3 regions of the Streptomyces sp. MB09-01 genome follow, and region 3 is predicted to be linked to each of the others. Evidence: riboswitches for the same ligand, from Rfam matches in the RefSeq annotation. Region 3 holds a riboswitch; each other region holds the start of a gene.
What was found. Region 3 has a riboswitch for cobalamin ahead of metE (5-methyltetrahydropteroyltriglutamate--homocysteine S-methyltransferase). Riboswitches for the same ligand answer to the same signal wherever they lie in the genome.
Positions count from the first base shown of each region.

Region 1: it holds a riboswitch for cobalamin, as region 3 does, so the genes downstream of both, PV721_RS11470 (ribonucleoside-diphosphate reductase subunit alpha) here and metE (5-methyltetrahydropteroyltriglutamate--homocysteine S-methyltransferase) in region 3, are expected to answer to the same signal.
Region 2: it holds a riboswitch for cobalamin, as region 3 does, so the genes downstream of both, PV721_RS19650 (ABC transporter substrate-binding protein) here and metE (5-methyltetrahydropteroyltriglutamate--homocysteine S-methyltransferase) in region 3, are expected to answer to the same signal.

Region 1 covers NZ_JARAYQ010000039.1:913-11,138, reverse strand. Annotated here, with positions in the region: gene PV721_RS11500 (HD-GYP domain-containing protein) at 1-980, shown strand, start outside; gene PV721_RS11495 (hypothetical protein) at 1,101-2,102, shown strand; gene def (peptide deformylase) at 2,185-2,820, shown strand; gene PV721_RS11485 (helix-turn-helix domain-containing protein) at 2,834-3,799, opposite strand; gene PV721_RS11480 (hypothetical protein) at 3,881-4,102, shown strand; gene PV721_RS11475 (ribonucleotide-diphosphate reductase subunit beta) at 4,239-5,255, opposite strand; gene PV721_RS11470 (ribonucleoside-diphosphate reductase subunit alpha) at 5,255-7,645, opposite strand; cobalamin riboswitch at 7,790-7,921, opposite strand; gene PV721_RS11465 (GNAT family N-acetyltransferase) at 7,963-8,460, opposite strand; gene PV721_RS11460 (YbdD/YjiX family protein) at 8,527-8,775, opposite strand; gene PV721_RS11455 (carbon starvation CstA family protein) at 8,772-10,226, opposite strand, start outside.
Region 2 covers NZ_JARAYQ010000087.1:8,442-18,667, forward strand. Annotated here, with positions in the region: gene PV721_RS19640 (hypothetical protein) at 1-1,392, shown strand, start outside; gene PV721_RS19645 (P-loop NTPase fold protein) at 1,461-4,211, shown strand; cobalamin riboswitch at 4,372-4,598, shown strand; gene PV721_RS19650 (ABC transporter substrate-binding protein) at 4,972-5,961, shown strand; gene PV721_RS19655 (FecCD family ABC transporter permease) at 5,985-7,079, shown strand; gene PV721_RS19660 (ABC transporter ATP-binding protein) at 7,049-7,924, shown strand; gene PV721_RS43965 (hypothetical protein) at 7,942-8,388, shown strand; gene PV721_RS19670 (heavy metal translocating P-type ATPase) at 8,442-10,226, shown strand, end outside.
Region 3 covers NZ_JARAYQ010000140.1:8,847-19,072, forward strand. Annotated here, with positions in the region: gene PV721_RS26245 (hypothetical protein) at 1-3,023, opposite strand, end outside; gene PV721_RS26250 (discoidin domain-containing protein) at 3,276-5,342, shown strand; gene PV721_RS26255 (TetR/AcrR family transcriptional regulator) at 5,481-6,155, shown strand; gene metE (5-methyltetrahydropteroyltriglutamate--homocysteine S-methyltransferase) at 6,174-8,498, opposite strand; cobalamin riboswitch at 8,671-8,897, opposite strand; gene PV721_RS26265 (FAD-dependent monooxygenase) at 9,012-10,226, opposite strand, start outside.

The DNA of each region.
Region 1 (10,226 bases), on a different contig from region 3:
TCGCGGCGGCCCTCGCCGGGATCGTGCCGCACATCGCCCGGGGCCGCGGCCCGGCCCTCGACCACCTGTCCCGCCAGGTGCTCACCGTCGGCTTCGCCGCCGTCTGTTTCCAGCCGCTCTACAACTCCGGCCGACTGGAGGAACGGGTGGGCCAGGGCCCGTACTTCGTCGTCTTCCTGCTCTGCCTCCTCGGCCTCACCGCCCTGTGCGACGCCGTCCTCGCCGCCGCGCTGGCCGGGTCCCGCACCGGCTGGCCGTACGGCCCCCTGCTGCGCGACGAGCTGCGCGCCCAGCTGGGCATCGGCGCGGCGATCTGCGCCACCGGGGTCGTGATGGCGCTCGGCGCTGCCGTCGCGGGCCTGTGGGCGATACCCGTCTTCAGCGTGCCGCTGCTGCTGACCCAGCTGTCCTTCCACCGGATCACCGCGATCCGCACCACCTACCGGCAGACCATCACCTCCCTGGCCCGTGCCACCGAGATCGCCGGCTGCACCCGGCCGGGCCACTCCCGCCGGGTCGCCGCCCTGAGCTGCGCCGTCGGCCGGGAGCTGGGCCTGTCGGAGCGGGAGCTCACGGTGCTGGAGTACGCCGCCCTGATGCACGACATCGGCCAGCTCTCCCTCGTCGACCCGGTCCCGGACGGGGCCACCGCCGGGCTGCCCGCCGCCGAGGCCCGCCGGATCGCCGGGCTGGGCGGGGAGGTGGCCCGGCAGACCGGGGTGCCGGCCGAGGTCGCCGTGGTGGTGGAGCGGCAGGCGGACCCGTACCGGCAGCAGCCCGTCCTGGCCCGCATCGTGCGCACGGTGAACGCGTACGACGACCTGGGCGGCGGGAGCCGTCACCCGGGCGGCTCACTGGCCGCCCTGGAACAGCTCCGCCTGGGCACCGGGTACGAATACCAGCCGGAGGTCGTGGAGTGTCTTGCGAGGGTTCTGGCCAGGGGTGGACGTGACAGAGTTGTTCCTGTCCGACCGGGGTAACCCATGGGTAATGAGCGGCCGTCCGAGTGGGCATGGTTGGATGCCAGTAAGAGTGTCCGCAAGGCTGCACCGTTGTCCCCCAGCCACCGCTGGGAGGGTGCCCCCAGGCAGGCGGGAATCGTGAGGATCTTCGGGAAGGTACGGCATCGGCCCTCCGCCTCGTGGCGGCAGGCCACCGACCGCGCGTTCACGCTGATCGGCGACGGGCGGTACGAGGACGCGGGCGCGCTCCTGACCAGAGCCGCGGACCTGGAGCCCTGGCTGTCCGAGTCCTGGTTCAATCTGGCCCTGCTGCACAAGTTCCGGCACGACTGGGAACAGGCACGGGCCGCCGGACTGCGCGCCGTGGCCCTTCTGGACCGCGAGACCGGCGCCCCGGACTGGTGGAACGTCGGCATCGCCGCGACCGCGCTGCAGGACTGGCCGCTGGCGCGGCGGGCCTGGCAGGCGTACGGGCTGAAGGTGCCCGGCGACGCGCACGGCGCGGGCGGCAAGGGCAGTGGCGAACCGGTCGGCATGGAGCTCGGCAGCGCCGCCGTGCGGCTCTCGCCGGAGGGCGAGGCCGAGGTGGTCTGGGGCCGCAGGCTGGATCCGGCCCGGCTGGAGGTGCTGTCGATCCCGCTGCCCTCCTCGGGGCGGCGCTGGGGCGAGGTCGTGCTCCACGACGGGGTCCCGCACGGCGAGCGGATCACCGCGGCCGGCCCCTCGTACCCCGTCTTCGACGAGATCGAGCTGTGGGCGCCGTCGCCGGTGCCGACCTGGGTGGTGCTGCTGGAGGCGGCCACCGAGGCGGACCGCGACGCGCTGGAGCAGCTGGCCTCGGACGCGGGCTTCGCCGCCGAGGACTGGTCCTCGTCGGTGCGGCTGCTGTGCCGGACCTGCTCGGAGAGCGAGATGCCCAGCGACGAGGGCGACGGCGAGCACCTGGATCCGCACGACCACAGCGAGCCGGGGCACCCCGGACCGCTGGGGCACCGTACGGCCGGCTCCGGCTCCCTGTGGGTGCCCGAGCGCGAATGCGGTATCGCGGCGCCGGCCGGGCTGGTGCGCGGACTGCTCGACGGCTGGGTCGCGGACAGCCCGGGCACCCGTGAGTGGCGGGATCTCGAAGAAGTCTGCTGAGCCGGGCCGTAGGCTGTACGGGCACATCGGTGGCCATTGGCGACCACCGGTGACTTGGACTTACGGAAGGCGTACGGCGGACATGTCGCAGCAGGAGAACGAGGTTGTCGAGGTCGTGAACGACGGGTACGTCGTGGACACGGAGGACTGTGCGGAGCGCGAGCTCGCCCACCGTGAGCGCGGCACCGCCCGCCCGATCACCGTCGTCGGCAACCCGGTCCTGCACAGCGAGTGCAAGGACGTCACCGAGTTCGGCGACGAGCTGGCGCAGCTGATCGACGACATGTTCGCCAGCCAGAAGGCCGCCGAGGGCGTGGGCCTCGCCGCGAACCAGATCGGCGTGGACGCGAAGGTCTTCGTCTACGACTGCCCGGACGACGACGGGGTGCGGCACACCGGTGTCGTCGTCAACCCGAAGCTCGTCGAGCTGCCCGCGGGCACCCGGGTGCTGGACGACTCGAACGAGGGCTGCCTGTCGGTCCCGACGGCGTACGCCTCGCTGGCCCGCCCGGACTACGCCGAGGTCGAGGGCCAGGACGCCCAGGGCAACCCGATCAAGGTGCGCGGCACCGGCTACTTCGCCCGCTGCCTCCAGCACGAGACCGACCACCTGTACGGCTACCTCTACATCGACCGCCTCTCGAAGCGGGACCGCAAGGACGCCCTGCGGCAGATGGAAGAGGGCACCCCGCGCTACGAGACCGTCCCGAACGCGTAGCCCCCTCGGCCGGCTAGGCGGCCTGCGGGCCCCGGAAGGCGCGCCGGAAGGAATTCGGCGTGGTGCCCAGGGTCCGCAGGAAGTGGTGGCGCAGGGCGGCCGCGTTGCCGAAGCCGGAGCGGCCGGCGATCGCGTCCACCGTCTCGTCGGTCGACTCCAGCAGTTCCTGGGCCAGCAGGACCCGCTGGCGCAGCACCCACTTGTACGGGGTGGTGCCGGTCTCCTGGAGGAAGCGGCGGGCGAAGGTGCGCGGTGACATGTGCGCGCGCTCCGCGAGCTGCTCGACGGTGATCTCCTCCTCCAGGTGGCGGGCCATCCACTCGATCACCTCGCCCACGGTGTCGCAGGAGGTGCGCGGCAGCGGCCGCTCGATGTACTGGGCCTGCCCGCCGTCCCGGTGGGGCGGTACGACCATCCGCCGCGCGATGGTGTTGGCCACCTCGGCCCCGTGCTCCTGCCGGACGAGGTGCAGGCAGGCGTCGATGCCGGAGGCGGTGCCGGCGGACGTGATCACCGGGCCCGCGTCGACGTAGAGCACGTCCGGGTCGACCAGTGCCCGCGGGAAGCGCCGGGCCAGCGTCGCCGCGTGCATCCAGTGCGTGGTGCAGTGCCGGCCGTCCAGCAGTCCCGCCGCCCCGAGCACGTACGCGCCGCTGCACACGCTGACCACCCGCGCTCCCCGGTCCACCCCGCGGCGCAGCGCCTCCAGGAGCGGTTCCGGGAACGTACGCTCGCCCGCGTCACGGAAGGCGGGCACGCAGATCAGGTCGGCACTCTCCAGCCGCTCCAGCCCGTGTTCGGGGGAGACGGTGAAGCCCGTGCCGGACATGGCCAGGGGGCCTTCCTGCGCCGCGCACACGGCGAAGTCGTACACCGGCAGTCCGTGATCGCTGCGGTCGATTCCGAAGACTTCACAGAAGATCCCGAACTCGAAGGGGGCGATCTCGTCGAGGAGGGCCACGGCCACGTTGGTCAGCATGACTCCAGTGTGGCAGTAATTCGCTCTTTCATGACAGTCCTGCCACTGTGCGAGTTTTCCCCACGGGAGGACAGTGGAGACATGAACACGCTCCTGAGCTACCTCACCGTCCTTGCCGTCGCCGCCCTGGTGCTCGCCCCCAGCCTGTACGGGGTCCTGCGCGACCGCCGGATCGACCGGCAGCTGCGGGCCGTCGAGACCCGCCTCGTATGGCTGCCGCGCCAGAAGGCGGGCGGCCTTCCGCCCACCCGTCGGCCCCGCGCCCGGCACACCGGGATGCACTGGGGCCCCGTCGCCCACTGAGCCGGGGCGACCGTGCACACGGGCAGCCGGACGATCGGGCGCCGGAAACGCGAGAAGCCGGGACGCGGTGGTGAACCGCATCCCGGCTTCGCGGCGCTACCGCGTCCCGACCGGGGGACCCCGGAAGACCGGGGACCTAGAAGTCCTCGTCCAGGTCGACCGTGCCCTCGACCGCGACCTGGTAGGCCGACGGACGGCGCTCGAAGAAGTTGGTCAGTTCCTGGACGCCCTGCAGCTCCATGAAGGAGAACGGGTTCTGCGAGCCGTACACCGGGGCGAAGCCGAGGCGGACCAGACGCTGGTCCGCGACGCACTCCAGGTACTCGCGCATCGACTCGGTGTTCATGCCCGGCAGACCGTCGCCGCACAGGTCGCGGCCGAACTGCAGCTCCGCCTCGACGGCCTCCTTGAGCATGTCGGTGACCTGCTGCTGGAGGGCGTCGTCGAAGAGCTCCGGCTCCTCCTTGCGGACCGTGTCCACGACCTCGAAGGCGAAGTTCATGTGCATGGTCTCGTCACGGAACACCCAGTTGGTGCCGGTGGCCAGGCCGTGCAGCAGGCCGCGCGAGCGGAACCAGTACACGTACGCGAAGGCGCCGTAGAAGAACAGGCCCTCGATGCACGCGGCGAAGCAGATCAGGTTCAGCAGGAAGCGGCGGCGGTCGGCCTTCGTCTCCAGCCGGTCGATCTTCTCGACCGAGTCCATCCACTTGAAGCAGAACTGCGCCTTCTCGCGGATGGACGGGATCTCCTCGACGGCGTCGAACGCGGCCGCCCGGTCGTCCGGATCGGGCAGGTAGGTGTCGAGCAGCGTCAGGTAGAACTGGACGTGCACGGCCTCCTCGAACAGCTGGCGCGACAGGTACAGGCGCGCCTCCGGGGAGTTGATGTGCTTGTAGAGCGTCAGCACCAGGTTGTTCGAGACGATCGAGTCACCCGTCGCGAAGAACGCGACCAGGCGGCCGATCATGTGCTGCTCGGCCGGCGTCAGCTTCGCGAGGTCCGCGACGTCCGAGTGGAGGTCGACCTCCTCCACCGTCCACGTGTTCTTGATCGCGTCCCGGTAGCGCTCGTAGAAGTCCGGGTAGCGCATCGGACGGAGCGTGAGCTCGAAGCCCGGGTCCAGGAGGTTCTTGTTGTCGGTGGAGCTCATTACTGGCAGGCCTCGCAGGACTCGGGGTTCTCAAGGGAGCAGGCGAGCGCGTCCGCGTCGGCCACGGCCTGCGGGAGCGCCGCCGGAGTGGCGGCCTGCGCGGCGCGGGCGATCTTCGTCGCGGGGCGCGAGCGCAGGTAGTAGGTGGTCTTCAGACCCTGCTTCCAGGCGTACGCGTACATCGAGCTGAGCTTGCCGATGGTGGGCGTCTCCAGGAACAGGTTCAGCGACTGCGACTGGTCCAGGAACGGCGTACGGGCCGCCGCCATGTCGATCAGTCCGCGCTGCGGGATCTCCCACGCCGTGCGGTACAGCTCGCGGACCTCGGCCGGGATCCAGCCGAAGCCCTGGACCGAGCCGGAGGAGTCGCGCAGCGCCTCGCGGGTCTGGGCGTCCCACACGCCGAGGGCCTTCAGCTCCTCCACCAGGTAGCCGTTCACCTGGAGGAACTCACCGCTGAGCGTCTCGCGCTTGAAGAGGTTGGAGACCTGCGGCTCGATGCACTCGTACACGCCGGCGATGGAGGCGATGGTGGCCGTCGGGGCGATGGCGAGGAGCAGGGAGTTGCGCATGCCGGTCTCGGCGACGCGGGCGCGCAGCGCGTCCCAGCGCTCCGGCCAGTTCAGCTCCACGTCGTAGTGGTCCGGGTGCAGGACGCCGCGCGCGGTGCGGGTCTGCTCCCAGGCCGGCAGCGGGCCGCTGCGCTCGGCCAGGTCGCACGACGCCTCGTACGCCGCGAGCATGATGCGCTCGGAGAGCTTGGTGGAGAGGGCCTTCGCCTCGGGGGAGTCGAAGGGGAGCTTCAGCTTGAAGAAGACGTCCTGGAGACCCATCGCGCCCAGACCCACCGGACGCCAGCGGGCGTTGGAGCGGCCGGCCTGCTCGGTCGGGTAGAAGTTGATGTCCACCACGCGGTCGAGGAAGGTCACGGCGGTGCGGACGGTCTCGTCCATCCGCTCCCAGTCGATGTCGCGACCGTCGGCCGTGTCGATGACGAAAGCGCCCAGGTTGACCGAGCCGAGGTTGCAGACGGCCGTCTCGCCGTCGTTGGTGACCTCGATGATCTCGGTGCACAGGTTCGAGGAGTGCACGACCGTGCCCGGCTCGGCGGTCTGGTTCGCCGTGCGGTTGGAGGCGTCCTTGAAGGTCATCCAGCCCTGGCCGGTCTGCGCGAGGGTGCGCATCATCCGGCCGTACAGGTCGCGGGCGGGCATGGTCTTGCGGGCCAGGCCCTCCGCCTCGGCCTTGCGGTAGGCGGCGTCGAACTCGTCGCCCCACAGGTCGACCAGCTCGGGCACGTCGGCCGGGGAGAACAGCGACCACTCGGCGTCCGCGTTCACGCGGCGCATGAACTCGTCCGGGACCCAGTGGGCGAGGTTCAGGTTGTGCGTGCGGCGCTGGTCCTCACCGGTGTTGTCGCGGAGCTCCAGGAACTCCTCGATGTCCGCGTGCCAGGTCTCCAGGTAGACGGCGGCGGCGCCCTTGCGGCGGCCACCCTGGTTCACGGCGGCGACGGAGGCGTCGAGGGTCTTCAGGAACGGCACGATGCCGTTGGAGTGGCCGTTGGTGCCGCGGATCAGGGAACCGCGGGCGCGGATGCGGGAGTACGACAGGCCGATGCCGCCCGCGTGCTTCGACAGGCGCGCCACCTGGTGGTAGCGGTCGTAGATCGAGTCGAGCTCGTCCAGCGGGGAGTCCAGCAGGTAGCAGGAGGACATCTGCGGGTGCCGGGTGCCGGAGTTGAAGAGGGTGGGGGAGGAGGGCAGGTAGTCGAGGCGGCTCATCAGCCGGTACAGCGAGGCCACTTCCTCGACGGCCTGGACACTCTCGTCCGCGGCGAGGCCGCAGGCCACGCGCAGCATGAAGTACTGCGGGGTCTCGATGACCTGACGGGTGATCGGGTGGCGCAGCAGGTAGCGGCTGTGCAGGGTGCGCAGGCCGAAGAAGCCGAAGCGGTCGTCGGCGCCCTCGGCGAGGGTGTGCTCGACCAGCGCGTCCAGCCGGTTCGCGTGCGTGCGCACGAACTCGGCGGTGCGGTCGGCGATGAGGCCCTCGCGGTGGCCGACCTCGACGGAGGCCGAGAAGGAGGTGGAGCCCTGGCTCGCGGCCTCGTCGCGCACGGCCAGCGTCAGCAGCCGGGCGGCGAGCTTCGAGTACGCGGGGTCCTCGGAGATCAGACCGGCGGCCGCCTCGGTGGCGAGAGCGCGGAGTTCGGCGTCGTCGGCGGCGGAGCTGCGGCCCCGCAGGGCGGAGGCCGCGACCCGGCCGGGGTCGGTGTCGGGGAGGTCCGCCGTAAGTTCGGTGAGGGTACGCAGCAGCGTGGCCCCCGGGCCCTCGGTGTTGTCGCCAGAAACGGACTCGGCGCGCGGTGCGGAAGGCGCGATGGTCACGGCGGGAGCTCTCCCTCGCTCGGCCCGGTCATCGGCGGAGCGGGGCGCGGGCGGGCGCATGCGGGCGTGACGGGAACGCGTACACACCGCATGGCGTCCACCGGCCCAACCGCGAGGCCCGGACGTGTCGGCACCCGGTTCGGTCGAGCCGGGCGCGCTGTCGGCAGGTCCTCGGACTTGGCATCCGGTAGGCGGACACTTCATACCGTTGCGGGACAGTTCCGGATTCACACCGGATTCCCCTGCGAGACAGCAGCCTTGAGCATACATGTGGGGGCGGCCGTATGCGGCAACCCCCACATGTAGTGTCGGCGCGGCTACAGCTTGAGCCGATACGCGAGGAGTGTCAGACCCGGGATCGGCGCCCAGTCCCGCTCGGGAACGCGTACGAAGCCCAGTCGCGCGTAGATCCGATGAGCACCCGTCATGCTGCGCTGGGTGGAGAGCACCATGGCGGCCACGCCCTCGATCGCCCGCGCCCGCTCGACGCACGCCCGCACCAACGCCTCGCCTACGCCCTGGCCGCGCCCCTCGCGGGCCACCGCGAGCATCCGGAACTCGGCCTCGTCCGGGCCGGCGATGTCGGCGAGCGGACTCCCGGGTGCGGCGAAGGTCACTCCGCCCAGGATCCGCCCGTCCCGCTCGGCGACGAGCACCTCGGCCAGGGCGGCCCGGCCGGCCACGTCGCGCAGCACGTTCAGGTAGCCGTCGTCCTCGTTGAAGTCCAGGTGCCCGTCGGCGAGATAGGCCTGGGCGGTGATCTCGCCCAGCTCCGCGAACTCGGCAGGCTGGGCAGGTCTGATCGTGATGTCCATGCGGTCGAGTGTGCCGGAGGCGCGCGAAGGGCCCCGCCGGATTTCGGCGGGGCCCTCCGGTGTGGCTCAGCAGCAGCGGAAGCCCTTGCGCGGGTCCGCCTCGCGCGCGTCCGTGCGGGCGCGTTCGAAGTCCCGGCGGCTCAGGACCTCCGCGTCCGGGTCGTGGGAGCGGGTGTGGGCGACGTACCGGTCGTACGCCGCCTCTCCCGAGAACTCCCGTACGTAGAACCGGGCCCGGGCCAGCGCGCCGCGCAGCCGCGGGAAGCCGCGGGCGCCGCTCGTGAGGCGGCTGGGGCCGCTCGTGAGGCCGCTCATGAGGACAGCGGCTCCTTGACCCGTCCGCCGCCCGAGTCGAGGCCCGCCGCGGCGAGCTCCGCCCGCTCCTCGGCGGTCGGGATCAGCCCGGCCGGGGCGACGATCTTCGACTCGGTCCACGGGACCTCGGTGAGGGCCACCGACTCCGGCTTGCGGACGGCCTTCAGGCAGGTGCGGGCCGCGTCCAGCAGCACGATGATGATCAGCAGGGCGAAGAGGGCCGACAGCACCCCGTCCACCGTGGCGTTGGTGACCACGGTGTGCATCTCGTCCATGCTCTTCGCGGGCTTGAGCACCTTCCCGGCGTCGATGCCCTCCTGGAAGGTGCTGCGCTGCGCGAAGAAGCCGATCTTCGGGTTGTCGGAGAAGATCTTCTGGTAGCTGGCGGTGAGCGTCACGGCCACGTCCCACGCCAGCGGGACGGCCGTCACCCAGGCCCACTTGAGGCGGCCGGACTTGACCAGCAGGGTGGTGCAGACGGCCAGGGCGACCGCGGCGAGCAGCTGGTTCGCGATGCCGAAGAGCGGGAACAGCTGGTTGATGCCGCCCAGCGGGTCCTTGATGCCCACCCACAGGAAGTAGCCCCAGGCGCCGACGACGATCGCGCTCGCCAGCCAGACGCCGGGCTTCCAGCTGACGTCCTTGAAGGACTTGTGCAGGTTGCCGAGGGTGTCCTGGAGCATGAACCGGCCGACGCGGGTGCCCGCGTCGAGGGTGGTGAGGATGAACAGCGCCTCGAACATGATGGCGAAGTGATACCAGAAGGCCTTCATGCCGGCCCCGCCGATGACCGACGAGAAGATCTCCGACATTCCGAGTGCGAAGGTCGGAGCGCCGCCCGTACGGGACAGCAGGCTGGCCTCCTCCACGTCCTTCGCGGCCTGGGTCAGCGCCTCGGGGGAGATGGCGAAGCCGAAGTCGGTCACCGCCTGCGAGGCGGTTTCGACCGTGGTGCCGATGACCCCGGCGGGGGAGTTCACGGCGAAGAAGAGGCCGGGCTCGATGATGCAGGCCGCGATGATCGCCATGACGGCGACGAAGGACTCGGTCAGCATCGAGCCGTAGCCGATGACCCGGACCTGGGTCTCCTTCTGGATCATCTTCGGGGTGGTGCCCGAGGCGACCAGCGAGTGGAAGCCGGAGAGGGCGCCGCAGGCGATGGTGATGAAGACGAACGGGAACATCGAGCCGGCGAAGACCGGGCCGTCGCCCCGCGAGGCGAAGTCCGTGACCGAGGGCATCTTCAGCATCGGCATCGCGATGACCACGCCCAGGGCGAGCAGCGCGATGGTGCCGATCTTCATGAAGGTGGAGAGGTAGTCGCGGGGTGCGAGCAGCATCCACACCGGCAGCACCGACGCGATGAAGCCGTAGGCGACCATCCAGATGACCAGCGTCTCCTTCTCCAGCGTGAAGGTGTCCGCGAAGGAGGACTCGGCGACCCAGCCGCC
Region 2 (10,226 bases), on a different contig from region 3:
GATCCCGCCGGCACCGAAGGCGAGACGAAGTGGTCCGGACATGACTTCGGCCGGTGGCTCGCCGCCGAGCATCCCGGCCTCGCGGGCAAGGGCCCCCTCCTGCTGCGCCCGGCGCCCGCGGTCAAGCCCCGCTACCTCGGCGGTGCGTACCGGACTCCCGAGGACGACACGACCGTCGATGCCGAGCTCTTCGCAGGGCTGTGGCGGACGCACGCGGGCGTCGTCGCCGTCGTCTATCCCCTGTACGGCATCGGCGACGCGGGGAGGGAAGTCCTCGACGTCCACGACGACGCCGACACCTTCGTCTTCGTCGACTACGCCTACGGTCTCGACGGGCCCGAGCTGCGGGCGGTGGACCGGGACCGGCCCGAACTCGTCTACGACCCGACCTGGGCGCAACTGGCCGCCCATGTGGGGACCCGCGTCCCGTTCTGGCCCGGCTCGCTGCGCCGCGAGCAACACCTGACCGCGTGGCGGCCCGGGGACGAACCCCGGCCGGTAGAGGTGATCACCTTCCCTTCCTGGGAGCCGCTCTACACGCTGGCGCGGCAAGAGCCCGAAGGCTCCCCGCTCCGGCACGCCTGTTTCACCATCGGCCACCGGATCCGGGCCGCAGCCGCGGACAGCGCCACCGAGGAGATGGAGAACCTCCGCAGCCGGGCGGGTTCTGCGAGGGCCTCGATGGTGTTCCCGGCCGTGCCGGACACGGCTGATCCCGGTCTCGCGCAGGTCGCGACGGACGACGTCGTCGGCGCCGGACTCGCCGAGCTCTGCACACGCACCGACGACCTGGCGGTGGAGTGCCTGGAACAGGTCAGCGGGTGGAGCGGCGCCAAGCACCTTCCGTTCGGCGGCACGTTCCAATTGATGCGGACGGAGGTCACCCGGGCCGGAGCCGAGTGGATCAACCGGCTGCGTGCCGTGCCGCCGACCGCACTCCACCGGGTGTGGGAGGAGGACTACGACACCGTGGGGACCTTCGTCGATCCGGCGACCGGAAGCCCCGTGGTCGCCGTCAAGGGGAAGTTCAGCTCCCGCGACGCCCGGGAGATCACCTATATCGGACGGGCACCCAAGCGCCTTCCCGCCGGCTCCGTCCTCAAGGAGATCGTCCTCGACAAACCGATCTGGGTGCGTACCGGCGACGGCGTGCTGTACCCGGCCCCTGCCATGGACGCCCCGGGGCTGTCCTGGGGATACAGCGGCTCGGGGCCCATGACGCTCGCCGAGTACGTCGGGCGGCTGCTCGACGACGGGGGCAGCCACGCCGTCACCTACGACGACGACGACTCGAAGGACGAACCCGGACTCCGGGCGTTCTTCCGGATCAAGCACAAGCGGGGCACGCGCATCTCGCGACGGGAACTCGTACGCGCGCGCAACGCGTCCTGACCGGCCCGCACCGCCCCACCCCGCCCCAGCCGTGCTGACCGGCGTCCCTCCCGAAAGGCCCTGCGTCCATGCCCCGACACCGCCCGCGCCCCGCCTGGCAGGTCGCCGACTTCTTCGCCCTGGAGCGGGAAGCAGAGGTGTACCTCGCCGCGGTGGACGCCTGCGTGGCCGAGCCGGCCGCCGCACGGCGCCTGGGCGTGCGCCCGCAGGCGACCGCCGAAAACACCCGCGCGAACATGCTCACCGAGGCCAATGTCTCACGGGCCGTCGAACCCTGCCGGGACACGCAGGAGCACTTCCGTTCCCTGCTCGAAGAGAGGGAACGGCTTCGTCGACGGCTCGACTACCTGCGCAACGGAACGCATCCGGCCACCGTGGTGCTCGGCTCGACCACACTCCTGACCCTCCTGTTCCTCGCCTTCGCGTCCTGGACCACGGCCCTCGCCGGCGCCGTGATCCCGCTCCTGACCGCCACCGCGGTGTGGCGGCACCCGGTGTGGCGCATGAGCGTCCTGCTGAACCTCCGGGAATGGCGTCTGCGGCCGGCCCTTCTCCTGCTGAGCAGGAGGACGGCATGGGCCGAAGCCGCCTGGCGCCGGGACCTCCAGGAGAACGGGGTGCGCCCCCTGGTCGCCCGGGTGGTGCAGGCGCTGCTCGGTGAGGACCACGACTCGCTGCTCCTCGCCGACAGCTACGACGGCCTGCGCTCCCCGCGCAATCCGCAGTACGTGATAGACAGCCCGGCTGCCCGGAGCCTCGCCCGCAAGATCGTCCAACTGGAGAGCGGCGGGACCATCGCGGTCAGCGGTTCCCGGGGCGTGGGCAAGTCGACCCTCCTGGAAACCTGTGCCAACGACGCCGGGTTCGCGGTCGTCGTGCAGGCACCGGCCACGTACTCCCCGTACGACTTCCTGCTGTCCCTCTACGTCAGGACGTGCGAGAGGTACCTCGTCCACCGGGGCTACGTCCCTCCCGCGTTCGTCCGGCTCTCGACCTTCCGCAGGGCGGCGCGCCGCCTGTTCCCCGCCCTCCGGAACGCGCTCACCCTGCTGGCCTTCGGGCTGGCGGCGGGCGCGCTCGTCGTCCTCGGCCTGGCCGCGAGCGCGCGCTCCCTCGCGACCCGGTACGAGCGTCCGTTGCGTACGCGCGCGGCGGAGTACGGGCACCGGGCGGCCGACGTGGTGGCGGACGTCTGGCGGGGCGAGCGGATCGGGACCGCCGTGCTCGTCGTCGTCGCCGGCATCGCCCTGTGGAGCCTGCGGCGGTGGAGCCGGTGGGCGGACCTCCGCCGGGGTGCCCGGTACGGGTTGGTCGCGATCGGCGCGCTGCTGGCCGTGGCCGCGTTCCTCTCGCTGTTCTTCGACAGCGGTGTCCGGAGCGTGGTGGGGAACATCGACGAAGACCCGGAGAGTCTCCTGCTGCTGCTCGTGGCGCTGACCGGAGTGGCGAATCTGATGCCCGAACGGCAGTGGGAATTCCGGGGGCGGTTGCTGCTCGGTACCGTCGCCCGCGGACGGATCGCGGTCGGCGTGCTCCTCGTGTCGCTCGCGCTGCTCCTCACCAGGCCCGTGGCGCAGGCGATCGTGACCGACCCCGAGAACCCCCTCCGCCTCGCCTGCGTCCTCGCGGGACTGCTGCTGGTCAAGGCCGGCTCCTGGACCCCTCCGGACCCGACGCCGTCCCTCGTGACGGCCTGCCGCGACGAGCTGTACCGGCTGCAGACCATGCAGACGGCGTCCTCTGCGGTCACGTCGGGGGCCGCACAGCTCCTCACCACGCACACGGCCTCGCTGTCGACCCTGCCGCCGAACTTCCCCGAGCTGGTCTCCGACTTCCGTGACCTGCTGACGGGCATCGCCGCCGAGCAGCACCGGCTGCAGGAGCGGGTCGTGATCGCGATCGACGAGCTGGACCGGCTGGGCTCGGACACCGAAGCGCTCGCGTTCCTGAACGAGATCAAGGCCATCCTGGGCGTGCCCCACGTCCACTACCTGATCTCCGTCGCCGAGGACGTCGGCGCCTCCTTCGTACGCCGCGGGCTTCCGCACCGCGGCGTCACCGACAGCTCGCTGGACGACATCGTGCACGTCCTGCCGTGCACCCTGGAGGAGTCGAAGAAGATCCTCGGGCGTCGGGCGTCCGGTCTCTCCGAGCCCTACAAGGTGCTCACGCACGCCCTCTCGGGCGGAATACCCAGGGATCTCATCCGCTACGGTCTGCGCCTGGACGAGATCACGTCCAAGACCCGGCTCATCGAACTCACCGACATCTCACGTCAGTTGATCCTCGAAGAGCTCGCCGACACGCTCGCGGGCTTCCGCACGCTCCTGAGCAAGCAGCAGTGGACGCCGCGGACCAGCGCGCTCCTCGTGGCGTTCCGGAACCTGACGGGCCATCTGCGTGCCGGCTGCCCCTGCGTCTCCGTCGAGCTCCGGCGGGCCCTGGAGCACGTGGCCTTCCACGATCTCCACCGGCACCTGGGCGAGGAAGCCGCCGCGGAGATTCCGGACGTGGCCCGGAACCTCATCGACGAGGCGTCGGCTTACGTCCTGTTCTCGCTGACCCTGCTCGACGTCTTCGGCGAGGGTGACCTGGCCCGCCGCCGGGACGAGGCTGCGTCACGAGGCCCCGAAGGGGACCTGGATCTCCTGGGCCAGGCCCGTCAGGAGCTGGAGGTGTCCCCGTACAGCGCACGACAGCTGATCGGCTCCATCCGTACCGCGTGGCGGCTCACGGACGGCCCGGCCGCCGGCCTTCCGCCGACGGTCCCGCCCGCCCGCAGCTCCGACTGCCCCCGCCACCCTCAGACTGAGGCCTGAGAGCTGTGCGGTGGGGCCGAACACGCTTGAGGAGTACGCCCTTTGAGAGGACGGGCTGGAGGCGGAGCTGCGGCTACCGGTCTGGCTGCGGTAGCGCGTCCCGCCCCGGCTGGCCCTGGGTGTGTGGGGGCGGCCCGAGCGGGGGTGCCGGCCTCGCGGGTAGGCTGTGAGCGCAGCTGGTTCGCACCCGTCAGCCGGACGGGGTGCGTCGTAAGAGGGAACCCGGTGGGAATCCGGGACTGCCCCGCAGCGGTGAGCGGGAACGACCGCCGTCATACGCACTGGGACCGGAACCGGTCCTGGGAAGCGACGGCCAGTAGGAGCCCGCCGGGAGACCGGCAGGCGCGCCCGCGAGTCCGAAGACCTGCCACTGCCCGCATGACGAAGCGTCGTGCGGGGTTCCCGAGGCACACCTGCCCGGGACCTTTCTGCCGCGACTCGCGAAGGAGAGTTGACGTGGCCGACCAGACCGTCACCACCGCTGGGTGGGTTGAGCACGACACCGGCCTCCCCGACCTTAACGTCGACGTCGACGTCGACGTCCCGGGGCCGATCCCCTCGTAGGCGACGGGCCGCCCGGCAGGCCTACGAGACGCCCTGCCCCGGCGCCGTGGCCCGGCCGTGCGGGGACTCCGCCTTGCCGTCCCCGCGAGCCGTAGCGCGAGTTCACCCCGCGCGGCCCCGTGCGCCCGTCCGCTCCTGTGCGCCTCCCGACAGGGCGCGAAGAACATCCGATCCATCCGCGGTGAGAGGACCAACCATGCCCCGCAACCACCCGAAGACCGTGCTGTCCGCACTCGCCGTCGCCCTGCTCATATCCGGCTGCGGAGGCGGCACCGCGCCCTCCGCCACCCCCTCGCCGGGCGCGACCGCCGAGGGCTTTCCGGTCACGGTCACCAACTGCGGGGTGACGAGCACCTATCAGCGTCCGCCGCAGCGCGCGGTGTCGCTGAACCAGCACGCGACCGAGGTGATGCTGGCCCTCGGCCTGGAGAAGTCGATGGTGGGGACGGGCTATCTCGACGACAAGATCCTCCCCGAGTACCAGGCCGCCTACGACAGCGTGAAGGTCCTCTCCAAGGAATACCCGTCCTTCGAGGCACTCCTGGAGGCCGAGCCCGACTTCGTCTACGGCGGGTGGACGTCCACCTTCGACGAGAAGGAGGGCCGCAGCCGGGCCGCCTTCACCAAGGCGGGGATCAACACCCGCCTCAACACCGAGGAGTGCCCCACCGGCCCGGTGGACGTGGCCGCCATGGACGAGGAGATCCGCACGGTCGCCAAGATCTTCGGCGTGCCCGAGCGGGCCGAGGAGCGGCTGGGGAAGCTGCACGCCACCCTCGACAAGGTCGAGACCGGGCTCACCGGCGTCACCCCGGTCAAGCTCTTCGTGTACGACAGCGGCGACAAGACGGCCTTCACCGCGGGTGGCAAGGGCATCGGCAACGAGATGATCCGGCGGGCCGGCGGGGCGAACCTCTTCGCCGACCTGGACAAGGCCTTCGGCGACGTCTCGTTCGAGCAGGTCGCGCAGCGCGCGCCCGAGGCCGTCGTCATCTACGACTACGGCGACCGGTCCGTCGAGGACAAGAAGAAGTTCCTGCTCGCCCATCCGGCGCTGAAGGACGTGCCCGCGATCAAGAACCAGCGGTTCGCGGTCCTGCCGCTGTCCTCCACGGTGGTCGGCGTGCGGGTGCCGTCGGCCGTCGAGTCGCTGGCGCGTCAGCTCCACCCGGGACTCGTCCAGTGACCGGGGCCAAGGCACCGGCACCCGTGGGGACCGGCCTTCGTGAGGAGGCCCGGCCCGGCCGGCGCGAGGAAGGCCGGCCCGGCCCCGCGCGCCGCCCCGGGATCCCGTACGCCCTGGTGCTGGCCCTACTCGGCGTGCTGGTGGCCGGCGCCGCCACGGCCGGCATCGCGGCCGGCTCGATCAGCGTCCCGGCCGACCAGGTGTGGGGCATCCTGCTGCACCGCGTGCACCCGTCCCTCGCCGAGCCGACGTGGACCCCGGTGCGCGAGACGATCGTCACGGACGTCCGCCTGCCCCGGGTGCTGCTGGCCGGGGTGGTCGGCGCGGGTCTGTCGGTGGCGGGAATGGCGCTGCAGGCGCTGGTCCGCAACCCGCTGGCCGATCCGATGCTGCTGGGCGTGTCCTCGGGCGCGTCGGTCGGCGCGGTGCTCGTCCTGGTCCTGAACCTGACGATGTTCGGGCTGTTCACCCTGCCGGTGGCCGCGTTCTGCGGGGCCCTGGCCGCCCTGGTCGCCGTCTACTTCCTGGCCCGTTCCGGCGGGCGGATGACGACGGTGCGGCTGGTCCTGGCCGGTGTGGCCACGGCCGAGGTGCTGTCGGCGCTGGCCAGCTTCCTGATCGTCACCTCGAACGATCCGCACAAGACGCAGTCCGCGCTGCGCTGGATGCTCGGCGGACTGGCCGGCACCACCTGGACGACGGTGTGGATCCCGGTCGGTGCGGTCCTGCTCGGGACGGCCGTCCTCCTCGGTGTCTGCCGTCCGCTCAACCTCCTGCTGGCCGGCGAGGAGGCCGCCGCGGCCCTCGGTCTGGACGTGCACCGGTTCCGCGGCGCCCTGTTCACCCTGGTGGCCCTGATGATCGGCACGATCGTCGCGGTCAGCGGGCAGATCGGCTTCGTCGGACTGATCATGCCGCACGTGGTGCGGCTGCTCGTGGGCGCCGACCACCGTCGCGCGCTGCCCGCCGCGGCCCTCCTGGGGGCGGCGTTCCTGATCTCCGCAGATCTGGCCGCGCGCACGTTCATGAGCCCGGAAGAGATACCCGTGGGCATCCTCACCGCCCTCGTCGGCGGTCCCTTCTTCCTCTGGCTGATGCGACGGAAGGCTGCCCGGTGACCGGCCGACCGACCGCAGAGCCCGGTTCCCTCCGCGCCGAGGAGGTCAGCGTCGTGGTGAACGGCAAGGCGCTGGTCCACCGGGCCTCCCTGCACGTGGCGCCCGGCGAGGTCGTGGGCCTGGTCGGCCCCAACGGCGCCGGCAAGTCCACCCTGCTGCGCACCTTCTACCGGGCGGTGCGGCCCACATCGGGCCGGGTCCTGCTCGACGGCGAGGACGTCTGGCGCATGCCGGGCAAACGCCTCGCCCAGCGCCTCGCGGCCGTACTGCAGGAGACGTCCGGGGACTTCGAACTGACCGTGTACGACGTGGTGGCGATGGGCCGCACCCCGCACAAGCGGGCCTTCGCGGGCGATGACGCGGACGACCGCGACGTCATCACCCGGTCCCTGGCGCAGCTGCGCGTCGACTCCCTCGCGCACGCGCCGTTCGACCGGCTGTCGGGCGGGGAGAAGCAGCGGGTCCTGATCGCCCGTGCGCTCGCCCAGCGCACGGGGACCATGGTGCTGGACGAACCGACCAACCACTTGGACCTGCGCCACCAGCTGGACGCACTGCGGCTCGTGCGGCGGCTCGGCGTCACCGCCGTCGTCGCGCTGCACGACCTGAACCTCGCCGCGGCGTTCTGCGACCGGATCTGCGTCATGACGGGCGGCCGCGTCGTCGCCACGGGGGAGCCCGCGCAGGTGCTGACGGCGCCGCTGCTGTCCGAGGTGTACGAGGTCGAGGCCGAGGTCATCGCGCATCCGCGCACCGGGGTGCCGTTCGTCAGCGTCCTGCCCGGCTGCGAACGGCCGGCCTACGGAGCGCCGGAGGGAGGAGAGCCGGCCGTTCGCCGGGACTGACCGGTAGGCCGCCGTCCGTGCTCCAGGGCGTCGGCGGCGACGTGTCCGGCCGGGTGGTGCACGCCGTACGGCGGCACGCCGGCCGCGTGGGCCGGGTCGCCGGAAGGAGTTCGACGCGAACGGGTGCCGACGGGAACTCGCACCGCACCGCGCACGACTACCTCTCCGGCGGTCCCGCACGGATGACCGCGACGGGCGCAGCGCCGTACACGTACCCAGGAGCTGGAGAGCCGATGACCGGAAGGCAACCCGAGACCCGCCCCCGCCCCGCCTGGCCGCGCTGGGCGCCGCCGCCGGCCCTGGCCGGCTTCGTCGTGCTCCTGGCAGCCGTGTTCGCCCTCTCCTACGGGGTGGGATCCGCCGCCGGGCCGGTCGCTCCCGGCCTGCACCGGACCGGCCCCGACGCGGGATCCGGCGGCGGCATGGGCGGCATGGACGGTACGCATCCGGGGAGCGGGCGGTGACCGCGGACGCCGTGGGCGGCACCCTGACCACGACCGACCTGACCGTCGGCGGTATGACGTGCGCGGCCTGCGTGAACCGGGTGGAGAAGCGGCTGGCGAGGCTCGACGGAGTGACCGCGGCGGTCAACCTCGCCACCGGGCGGGCACGGGTGAGCCATCCGCCCGCCGTGACCGTCCAGGACCTGGTCGAGGCGGTGGAGCGCGCCGGTTACACCGCCGAGCCGCCCCCGGCGCCCGTACCGCGTGAGGAGTCCCCGCCTGCCGAGCAGCCCGCCGACGCCGAGAGCGAGGGCCAGCGCGCGGAGCGCGAACGGCTGTTGATCACCGTGCTGCTCTGCGCCCCCGTCCTCGTGCTGTCGATGGTGCCCGCCCTGCAGTTCCGCAACTGGCAGTGGCTGTGCCTCACTCTCGCCGCTCCGGTCGTCGTGTGGAGCGCCCTGCCCTTCCACCTGCGGGCGGTACGCGGGCTGCGGCATGCGGCGGCCACCATGGACACCCTGGTCTCCCTCGGGGTCGCCGCCTCGTTCTCCTGGTCCCTGTACGCCCTGTTCCTCGGCGGCGCCGGCGATCCGGACATGCGGATGCCGTTCACCTTCCTCCCCTCGGCGGGAGGGGAGGTCGCGCACGTCTACCTGGAAGCCGCCGTCGGAGTTCCCCTGTTCGTCCTGGCCGGCCGCCATCTGGAGGCGCGGGCCCGGCGCGGCACCGGCGCGGCCCTGCGCTCACTGGCCGGGCTCGCCGTCAAGGACGTGACCGTACGGGAGGACGGCCGGGAGCGGCGGATCCCCGTGGAACAGCTGCGGGTGGGGCAGGAGTTCCTCGTGCGCCCCGGCGAACGGGTCGCCACCGACGGTGTCGTGGTCTCCGGCAGCTCCGCCCTGGACCTGTCCCTGGTCACGGGTGAGAGCGATCCCGTGGAGGTGGGACCCGACCGGAAGGTGGTGGGGGCCGCCGTCAACGCCGGCGGACTGCTCCTCGTACGGGCCACCGCGGTCGGCGCGGACACCCAGCTCGCCCGGATCACCCGCATGGTCACCGAGGCGCAGGCCGGCAAGGCGCGGGCCCAGCGGCTGGCCGACCGTGTGGCCGGGGTCTTCGTCCCGGTGATCCTGACCCTGGCGGTCACGGTGCTCGGGTTCTGGCTCGGTGCCGGGGCCGACCCGCAGGCGGCCGTGACCGCGGCGGTGGCGATCCTCGTCGTCGCCTGTCCGTGCGCGCTGGGGTTGGCGACCCCCACCGCGCTGCTGGCCGCGACCGGCCGGGGCGCGCAGCTGGGCGTGCTGGTCAGCGGTCCGCAGGCGCTGGAGGCACTGCGGCACGTGGACACCGTGGTCCTGGACAAGACGGGCACGCTCACCACCGGCCACATGAGCGTCGTCCACGTCACCGCGGTCAGCGGCGGCATCGGGCGCGAGGCGGTCCTGCGCCTGGCCGGGGCCGTGGAGCAGGGCTCGGAGCATCCGCTGGGCCGCGCCCTCGCCGCGTACGCGCAGCGCGCGCAGACCGGGGGCGCACTGCCCCCGGTCACCGACTTCCGGGCCACTCCCGGGGCGGGCGTCACGGGGTTCGTGGAGGGGCGGCGCGTCGACGTGCTCTCCCCCGACGACGGCCTGCCGAAGTCGCTGGCGCAGGCGCTGGCCCAGGCGGAGGCGTCCGTGCTCACGCCCGTCCTGGTCCGGGTGGACGGCTTCGACGAGGCCCTGATCGCCCTCGGGGACGTCCTTCGGCCCGGGAGCTACCGGGCCGTGGACCGGCTGCGCCGGCTGGGCGTGGAACCGGTGCTGGCCACCGGTGACCGCGATGCCACGGCGCGCACGGTCGCCGCGCAGCTCGGCATC
Region 3 (10,226 bases):
GGCGCCACCGCAGCCCGCCACGCCGCGGCGTCGACCGTGCCCAGCAGCTGCGACCAGTCGTGCGGCGGCGCCGGCGGGGAGAGCCGCCGTACCTCCTCCACGATCGTCCCGGCCAGGCAGGCGCCGTCGGAGGCCAGCGCGCCCAGCGTCGCCGGCAGGGCCACGTCCCGGGTCGGCCGCTCCCCCTTGGAGACGAGCCCGAACAGGGCGGGCAGCAGCTCGGTGTCCGGTGCGGACCGGCGCGGCCGGGCCGGGGCGGCCTCGGCGAGCAGGGTGACGCGCCGGTGCAGGGCGCGCCGCCGCTCCTCCACCCGGGCGGCCCGTCCGGCCACGGCCACGACGGCCTCGGCCAGCACCGGGTCGGTGACCTCCGGCAGCTCCCGGGCCACCGCCGCGCGCAGCACCGCCGGGCCGTCGAGGGCGGCCGCCAGCAGCGTGTCGGCCGTCTGCCGTCCCACGGTCCGCAGCGCGCGGGATCCCGCCGCGTCCCGGGTCCGCAGCAGGTACCAGAAGGCCGGCGGCAGGGCCACTCCGCCCGACACGGTGACCTGCCGGGCCGGCCTCACCCGCGGGTTCCGGGGCGAGTGGTGTCCGTCCAGTTCCCACAGCAGGACGCCGTCGGCGGCGTACGCGCGCACGCCCGTCCAGGTCCGGGCCTCGGCGAGGACCACGTCCTCCACCGCTCCCTCCGGCGGGGACCACAGGGCCCAGGGCTCCTGCCCGGGCCGGTCGATGACGAAGCGGGCGGTCCGTCCGTCCACGCTCTCCACCAGGTAGTGGTCGGGCGCGTGGTCGCGGTGCCGGGTGCGGAACAGCACCCGGGTGCCGACCAGCCCGTCCCGGCTGCCCAGCGGGGAGCCGTCCAGACCGGCGGGCAGCGGCGCCAGCTGCAGCGCCTCCCCGGCCAGGCTCATGCCGGTCTCGGACGGCTCCGCGGCCGGATCGGCGCTCGCGGGGCGGCCCGGGAAGTCCGGCAGCGGGCTCGGCCCCTGCCGCTCCCCGGTGACCGGGTCCACCACCTCCCACGGCCGCCGCCCGAAGACGGCGTTGGTCCAGATCCGGGAGCCGTCGCCGAGCAGCAGTTCGTCCCCGTCGATGCCCTCGGTGCCGCCCGGCCGCAGTACGCGCGTGCCGCCGTGCCGCCCGCCCCCGTCGGCGGTCTCGAACTGGAAGCCGTAGGCCCCGTCCAGACTGCCGGCGAACGGCACCAGGCCGCTCACCTGCTCCGGCGTGAACGGCTCCTCGGGACGGTCGGCCCAGACGGCGGTGTCGCAGTAGGAGGGGCTCTTCTTGAGGGTCCAGCTCACCAGGAAGGAACCGCCCACGTAGTGGACGGCGTGCATGGTCGCCCCGTCCGGGACGGTGAACCGGCACGAGCCCCGCACGCCGTCCGGGGCGACGGCGACCGCCCGGTCGCGCCCGAACACCGTCAGCACCGGCCAGGTGGAGGTCACTCCGGCCACCCCGGCCACCCCCGTCACCTCCGTCGCCTCCGTCACCTCCGTCGCCTCCGGCAGCGCCCCGTCCGTCATATCGGGCCCGGCGCCCGCCGCGAACTGCGCGTACACCGACTCCAGGGCCGGCCAGGCCAGTTCCTCGGGCAGGCCGGCCGCCAGCGAGCGCCGCAGCGCGCCCGCGGCGCCCGCCCCGGCCAGGGCATCGGCGATCCCGCCGAGCGCCGTCGCCGTGGGCCGGTCCAGCAGGGTCTCCAGCTCGGCCACGGCCTCCTCGGCCCCCGCCATGCCGCCGCCCGCGACCGTGTCGACGAGCTTGCCCACCCGCCCGGCCACCTCGTGGGCGATGCCCTCGTTGCCCGGCAGCAGCGTCACCGCGGACCCGGGACGGCGGCTGTGCGACGCCGACCAGTGGGGCGTCAGACCCGCGTGCACGGTCCCCTCCAGGCGCGGGCCGAACACCGGGTCGGCGGCCAGCGCGACGAGGTCCCGCCGGGACCGCTCGCCCCAGAAGCGCATCCGCGTCTCCGGACCCGGGTCGACGACCGCGACCCCGGCCGCCAGGCAGGCGTCGAGCACGTCCGCGTCGAAGCCCTGGTAGTGGTGCCGGGTGGTGTGCACCGTCACCGGCTCGCCCGCCGTCCGCAGCCGCGGCCCCAGCCGGCCCACGAGGTCGAGGAATTCCGGCGGGAGCGGCTGGCGCGCGACGCCGCCGCCGGACTGCGCCGCGTACTGGTACATGCGGACGAAGTTCCCGACCCAGTGGTGCAGTCCGCCCTCCGGCACCACCCGTCCGCTCTCCATCGCCTGCGCCGCGCCGCAGCCGATCAGCATCCGCAGCCACGCCCCGCCGTCGGTGACCCCGTCCGGGAAGACCTCCACCAGTCCGGCGGCTACCGTGTCCGCCGGCCGATGGGCCGTCAGGACCTGCTCCGCGGCGGTGAACAGCGCCTCCGGCACCGACTTCTTGCGGGTGACCGACAGGATCGCGCCCACCAGCCGCGCCACCTCCTCGTCCCCGTGCCCGGCCGCCTTCGCGGACGCCCGTACGCGGCGCACCAGATCCGCGGGCAGGTCGGCGGGCGAGCCCGCCCAAGCCGTCAGGAACGCCTCCAGGGCCGCGTGCGCCGCGCCCGGCTCCAACGTCTCGGCGAGGAACCGCTGGTGGGCCCCGAACTCCTTGGCGGGCATGGCCCCGCCCGTGGCGAACAGCAGCGCGTTGGCCCGGCGGTAGGCCGGGTCCACCGGCAGTCCGTGCCGGGCCTCGGCCTCCCGGGCCGCGGCGTAGGCCCGCCCGCCGGGCCGGCTCCCGTGTCCGATCAGCCGGTGCCCCACGGTGTCCCAGAACCACGGCAGGTGCGCCGGCGGCAGCCGTCGCGCCCGCGCCGCCATCGTGTCGACGAACCGGCCGGGCTTGGTCCGGGAGCGGCCCAGTTCGGTGCGCATGTCCTCGATCAGGGCGCGCGCGGTCCCGGCCGCGTCCGGGTCGTGGGCGGCGGCCCAGTCGGCGTACGTGGTCGAGGCGTGGGTACCCGCGGTGGGCAGCAGGGCGGCGAACGAGGCGATCATGCCTGGGATCGTCGCACGCCCCACCGACACCGCCGGCACGTCGTCCCGGTGATCCGATCCGGCCGGACTGACGATCCATCAGGTCATCTGTCCCGGACTCTTGACTCTGCTGCCGCCAGTGGCGATTCTCGTCCCACCGCTTGTGCGGGCCATGACAAGCGAGCCACAGCCGTGCCGTGCGGCCGTGGCCGTCGTGCCCCCGGACGGATCCGGCTCCTCGACCGCGCCATCCACTGACCGAAGACGTGAGTGATGACCATTTCCCGACACACGCACCACAGGCGTAGGCCCCTGGCGGTCCTGTCATTGCTCCTCGCCGTGGTGGCCATGGTGCTCGGCCCCGTGCCCAGTTCCTCCGCCGCCGACCCCGGCTGGTGGAACCCGGTCGCCCGGCCCGCACCCGACTCCGAGATCGACGTCACCGGCGAACCCTTCAAGGGAACCGACTCCCAGGGACGCGTCCGGGGCTTCGTCGACGCGCACGACCACCTGATGTCCAACGAGGGCTTCGGCGGCCGTCTCATCTGCGGCAAGCCGTTCTCCGAGCAGGGGGTCGCCGACGCGCTCAAGGACTGCCCCGAGCACTATCCGGACGGCACGCTCGCCATCTTCGACTTCATCACCAAGGGCGGAGACGGCAAGCACGACCCGAACGGCTGGCCGACCTTCAAGGACTGGCCCGCCCACGACTCGCTGACCCACCAGCAGAACTACTACGCCTGGGTCGAACGCGCCTGGCGCGGCGGCCAGCGGGTGCTCGTCAACGACCTCGTCACCAACGGGGTCATCTGCTCGGTCTACTTCTTCAAGGACCGCGGCTGCGACGAGATGACCGCCATCCGCCTGGAGGCGCAGAAGACGTACGACATGCAGGCGTACATCGACAAGATGTACGGCGGGCCGGGCAAGGGCTGGTTCCGGATCGTCACCGACTCCGCGCAGGCCCGCGACGTCGTCGAGCAGGGCAAGCTGGCAGTCGTCCTCGGGGTCGAGACCTCCGAACCGTTCGGCTGCAAGCAGATCCTGGACATCGCGCAGTGCAGCAAGGAGGACATCGACCGCGGCCTGGACGAGCTGCACAAGCTGGGCGTGCGCAGCATGTTCCTGTGCCACAAGTTCGACAACGCCCTGTGCGGGGTCCGCTTCGACCAGGGCGCGCTCGGCACGGCGATCAACGTGGGCCAGTTCCTGTCCACCGGCACCTTCTGGCAGACGGAGAAGTGCAAGGGCCCGCAGCACGACAACCCCATCGGCCTCGCGGCGGCGCCCGAAGCGCAGAAGCAGCTCCCGGCGGGCGTGGCGGTCCCCTCGTACGCCGCTGACGCGCAGTGCAACACCCGCGGTCTCACCGAGCTCGGCGAGTACGCGGTGCGCGGCATGATGAAACGCAAGATGATGCTGGAGATCGACCACATGGGGGTCAAGGCCGCGGGCCGGGCCTTCGACATCCTCGAATCCGAGTCGTACCCCGGCGTGATCTCCTCGCACAGCTGGATGGACCTCGACTGGACGGAGCGGGTGTACCGGCTCGGCGGCTTCGTCGCCCAGTACATGAGCGGTTCCGAGGCCTTCAGCGCGGAAGCCAGGCGCACGGATGCGCTGCGCGAGAAGTACAAGGTCGGCTACGGCTACGGCACCGACATGAACGGCGTGGGCGGCTGGCCCGGCCCCCGCGGCGCGGACGCCCCGAACCCGGTGCGCTACCCGTTCCGCAGCACCGACGGCGGCTCCGTGATCGACAAGCAGACCACCGGCGCGCGCACCTGGGACCTCAACACCGACGGCGCCTCGCACTACGGCCTGGTCCCGGACTGGATCGAGGACATCCGGATCACCGGCGGCCAGGACGTGGTGGACGACCTGTTCCGGGGCGCCGAGTCCTACCTCACCACGTGGGGTTCGTCCGAGAAGCACAAGGCCGGGGTGAACCTGGCCGCGGGCGCCCCCGCCTCGGCCAGCTCGTCCGAGTGGAACCCGTTCGTCAGCTACGCGCCCTCGCGGGCCGTGGACGGGAACACGGGCACCCGCTGGGCGAGCGACTGGAGCGACGACCAGTGGCTCCGGATCGACCTCGGGACACCGGGCCTGGTCAAGCGCGTCACCCTCGAGTGGGAACGCGCCCACGGGAAGTCGTACCGGATCGAGCTCTCGGGCGACGGCACGAACTGGCAGTCCGTTTGGTCCACGACCACCGGTGACGGCGGGCTGGACACGGCGCAGTTCGCCGGCACCCCGGCCCGGTACGTACGCGTCCACGGACTGCAGCGCGGCACCCAGTGGGGGTACTCGCTCCACGAGGTCGGCGTCTACAGCAGCTGACGCCGCCCGGGCGGTGTCCGGTGCCGGGGCCGGCCGGATCCTCAGCGATCCGGCCGGCCCCGGCCGCCTTCCCGCCGCCGCACCGCCCGTGTCCCACCGCACCGCCCGGCACAGCAGCACGAACCGAAGGGACCGCCCATGGCACGGATGCCGTCGGCCGACCGGCGCCGGCAGCTGACCGAGGCCGCCATCCGCGCGATGACCCGCGACGGGGTCGCCCGGACGACGACCCGGTCGATATCCGCCGAGGCCGGCGTGTCGCTGAGCGTCTTCCACTACTGCTTCGACTCCAAGCAGGCCCTGCTCGAATCCGTCATGGCGGCGATCACCGAGCACAGCATCACCGTGGTGAAGGAGGCGATCCAGCCGAAGGCCACCCTCCGCGAGACCGTCCGGGCCGGCTTCCAGGCGTACTGGGACCACGTGTCCGCCCACCCGGGCGAGCACATGCTCACCTACGAACTCACGCAGTACGCCCTGCGCCGGCCCGGCTTCGAGCACCTCGCCCGACGCCAGTACCAGCTCTACGCCGACACCTACACCGAGCTCATCGAACAGCTCCGTCACCACATGGGCTTCGAACTCCGCGTCCCCGTGACCGTACTGGCCCGCTATCTGGCCGCCATGACGGACGGGCTGACGCTCAACCACCTCGTGCTCGGCGACGAAACGATCTCCACGGACATCCTCGACACGATCACCGACCACGTGGCGGGCCTCGTCGGGGACGACTGCGCCGGCGGCTCCGGCGACCACGGCGACGGGGCCCGGCCGCCCGACCGGGAGCGCGTCGCACCACCGCGCTCCGCCTGAGGCGGCCGGGGCCCCGGATCAGGCGCCGTCGGCGGTGACCTCGGCGCGCACCTGGCGGGCGGCCTCGACCAGGTTCTCCAGGGAGGCCCTGGTCTCCGGCCAGGCCCGGGTCTTCAGGCCGCAGTCGGGATTGACCCACAGCCGTTCGGCAGGGATGGCCGCGAGACCCTTGCGGAGCAGGGCCGACGCCTCGGCCACGGAGGGGATCCGCGGCGAGTGGATGTCCCAGACGCCGGGGCCGACCTCGCGCGGGTAGTCGGCGCCCGCGAGCTCGTCGGCGACCTGCATGTGCGACCGGGCCGCTTCCAGGCTGATGACGTCGGCGTCGAGGGCCTCGATGGCGTCGACGATGTCGCCGAACTCGGCGTAGCACATGTGCGTGTGGATCTGGGTGTCCGGACGGACCCCGGCGGTGGTGAGCCGGAAGGACTCGGTGGCCCACGCCAGGTAGGCGGCGTGGTCGGCGGCGCGCAGCGGGAGGGTCTCCCGCAGCGCCGGTTCGTCCACCTGGATGACGGAGGTGCCCGCCGCCTCCAGGTCGTTCACCTCGTCGCGCAGGGCCAGCGCCACCTGGCGGGCGGTGTCGCCGAGCGGCTGGTCGTCGCGGACGAAGGACCAGGCGAGCATGGTGACGGGGCCGGTGAGCATGCCCTTGACGGGGCGGCCGGTCTGCGCCTGGGCGTACGCGGTCCAGCGCACGGTCATCGGGTCGGGGCGGGAGATGTCGCCGGCCAGGACGGGCGGGCGGACGTAGCGGGTGCCGTAGGACTGGACCCAGCCGTGCTGGGTGGCGAGGTAGCCGGTGAGCTGCTCGGCGAAGTACTGGACCATGTCGTTGCGCTCGGGCTCGCCGTGCACGAGGACGTCGATCCCGGCCCTCTCCTGGAAGGCCAGGACCTCCCGGATCTCGGCCTCGATGCGCTCCTCGTAGCCGGCCGTGTCGATGCGGCCGGCCCGCAGGTCGGCACGGGCCACGCGCAGTTCGTCGGTCTGCGGGAACGACCCGATGGTCGTCGTGGGCAGCAGCGGCAGGCCCAGGCGGGCGTGCTGGGCGGTCGCGCGCTCCTCGTACGGCTGGGAGCGGCGGCCGTCCGCGTCCGTGATGGCCGCGGTCCGGGCGCGCACGGCGGGGTCGCGGGTGACGGTGGAGCGGGCGCGGGAGGCCAGGTCGGCCCGGTTCGCGGCGAGTTCGGCCGCGATCGCGCCGGTGCCGCCGGCCAGGCCGCGCGCGAGCGTGGCGATCTCCGCGGTCTTCTGCCGGGCGAAGGCGAGCCAGCGGCGGACCTGCGGGTCGACGTCCCGCTCGACGGTGGCGTCCAGCGGGACGTGGAGCAGGGAGCAGGAGGCGGCCACGTCGACCCGGTCGGCGAGGCCGAGGAGGGTGCCGAGGGTGGACAGGGACTTCTCGAAGTCGTTGATCCAGATGTTGCGGCCGTTGACGACGCCCGCGACGAGGCGCTTGCCGGGCAGGCCGCCGACGGCGGCGAGGTCGGCGAGGTTCGCGGCGGCGGCATCGGTGAAGTCCAGGGCGAGCCCGTCCACGGGGGCCTTGGCCAGCACCGGCAGGGCCTCGCCGAGCCGGTCGAAGTACGAGGCCACGAGCAGCTTGGGCCGGTCGCCCGGGGCGCCGAGCTCGCGGTACGCGCGGGCGGCGGCGTTCAGTTCGGCGGGGGTGCGGTCCTGCACGAGGGCGGGCTCGTCCAGCTGCACCCACTCGGCTCCGGCCGCGCGCAGGTCGGCCAGGACCCGGGCGTACACGGGCAGCAGGCGGTCGAGCAGGGTCAGGGGCTCGAAGTCGGCGGCGACACCGGGGGCCGGCTTGGCCAGCAGGAGGTAGGTCACCGGCCCGACCAGGACCGGGCGGGCGGTGTGGCCGAGCGCCAGTGCCTCTTCGAGTTCGGCGGCCTGCTTCGAGGAGTCCGCCGTGAACACGGTGTCCGGGCCGAGTTCGGGCACCAGATAGTGGTAGTTGGTGTCGAACCACTTGGTCATCTCGAGCGGCGCCACCTCCTGGGTACCGCGCGCCATGGCGAAGTAGCCGTCGAGGGCGTCGGTCCGCACGGCGGCACGGTGGCGTTCGGGGACGGCGCCGACCATCACGCTGGTGTCCAGCACGTGGTCGTAGTACGAGAAGTCGCCGGTCGGCACTTCGGTGATGCCGGCGTCGGCCAGCTGCTGCCAGTTGGTCCGGCGCAGGTCACGGGCGGTCTCCCGGAGGGCGTCGGCGGTGACGCGGCCCTTCCAGTAGCCCTCGACGGCCTTCTTCAGTTCGCGGCTGCCGCCCTGGCGGGGGTAGCCGTACACGGTGGCCTGTACTGCCGCGGCTGCGGACTCGGTGGTCACGGAACTCTCCTTCGCGAGCGTGTCTCCATGGACCCGGTGACGGGCCTGGGCTGCGAAGGGGTGCCGGAACGGGCGGACCGCCGGACGCGCGTACGCCTGAGGTACACGCCGGAACGATCCGCCTGAAGCACGCCGACCCGCCCACGAGGTCACCGGGAAACCGGGCGCGGTCGTTCGCGCTCGGGCAACGGGCAGGTCTTCGGACTCGCGGGCGCGCCTGCCGGTCTCCCGGCGGGCTCCTACTGGCCGTCGCTTCCCAGGACCGGTTCCGGTCCCAGTGCGTATGACGGCGGTCGTTCCCGCTCACCGCTGCGGGGCAGTCCCGGATTCCCACCGGGTTCCCTCTTACGACGCACCCCGTCCGGCTGACGGGTGCGAACCAGCTGCCCGGCCAGAGTAGATGGCGTTCGTCGTCAACGGACAGGGTTGTCCAATATCCGGATGGCGCGGCGGGACCGGCACACGGAGGATCCCCGCGTCGCCCGGGCGGCGCGGGGATCCGGGAGGGGGAGGTCAGTACCGGTCCAGCAGGGTGGTCAGGACCTTGTACAGGACCGATTCCTCATCAGCCACGGCCTCCTCCGAGCGCCAGGCCACGAAGCCGTCCGGGCGGACGAGGACCGCCCCGGCCGGGGTCGTGCCGTGCGCCTCGGCCCAGTCGCCGGCGCTCGAGGGGATCAGGTCGGCCTCCGGTCCGTTGCCGATGGCGTAGGCGTCCAGGCGCACGTTCATCCGTTTGGCGACGGATCCCGCCGCCCCGCTCCACGGCGTGCCCTCGGAGCTGAGCAGGACGAAGGACCGCTCGTAGAGGTCCAGGGTGGACTTCGGCTGCTCCTCCCCCGGGGCGTGGAGCCACATGTGCGGCGCGCGCGTGCCCGGTTCGCCGCACAGACGCATCCGTTCGGGCACGACCGGCCGGTCGGGGTCGGTGCCCAGGACCGCGCCCTCGTTGTAGCGGTAGCCCATGGCCACGGACAGGACACCGCCCTGCCGTCCGCCCCCGCCCGGGGCGGGCTCGGGCTGGGCCTCGGGAACGGTCTCGGGGTCGGGCTCGTACCCCGGGTGGCTGTGCTCGGCGGACCGGGCCGAGGCGCGCTCGCTCGTCGCCCGCGCCACCGGAAGCCGCTCGGTCTCGTACGTCTCCAGCAGCCCGGGGCCGGCCGCGCCGTCCAGGACGGCTGCGAGCTTCCAGGCCAGGTTGTGCGCGTCCTGGATGCCGGTGTTGGAGCCGAACGCCCCGGTGGGGGACATCTCGTGGGCGGAGTCACCGGCCAGGAAGACCCGGCCGGCCACGTACCGCTGCGCGACCCGCTCGGCCGCGTGCCACGGAGCCTTCCCGGTGATCTCGACGTCCAGGCCGGGTGCGCCGACGGCCCGGCGGATGTGATCGACGCAGCGCTCGTCGGTGAAGTCCTCCAGGGTCTCGCCGCGGTCGGGGTGCCACGGCGCGTGGAAGACCCACCGCTCGCTGTTGTCCACCGGCAGCAGGGCCCCGTCGGCGTCGGGCTTGGTCAGGTAGCACACGATGAAACGCCGATCGCCGACCACGTCCGCAAGCATGCGGGACCGGAAGGTGATGCTCACGTTGTGGAACAGGTCCCCGGAGCCGCTCTGGCCGATCCGGAGCGCTTCCCGCACCGGGCTGCGCGGCCCGTCGGCGGCGACGAGGTAGTCCGCGCGCACCGTGCTGTGCTCCCCGGTACGGCGGTCCTTCACGATGGCGGTCAC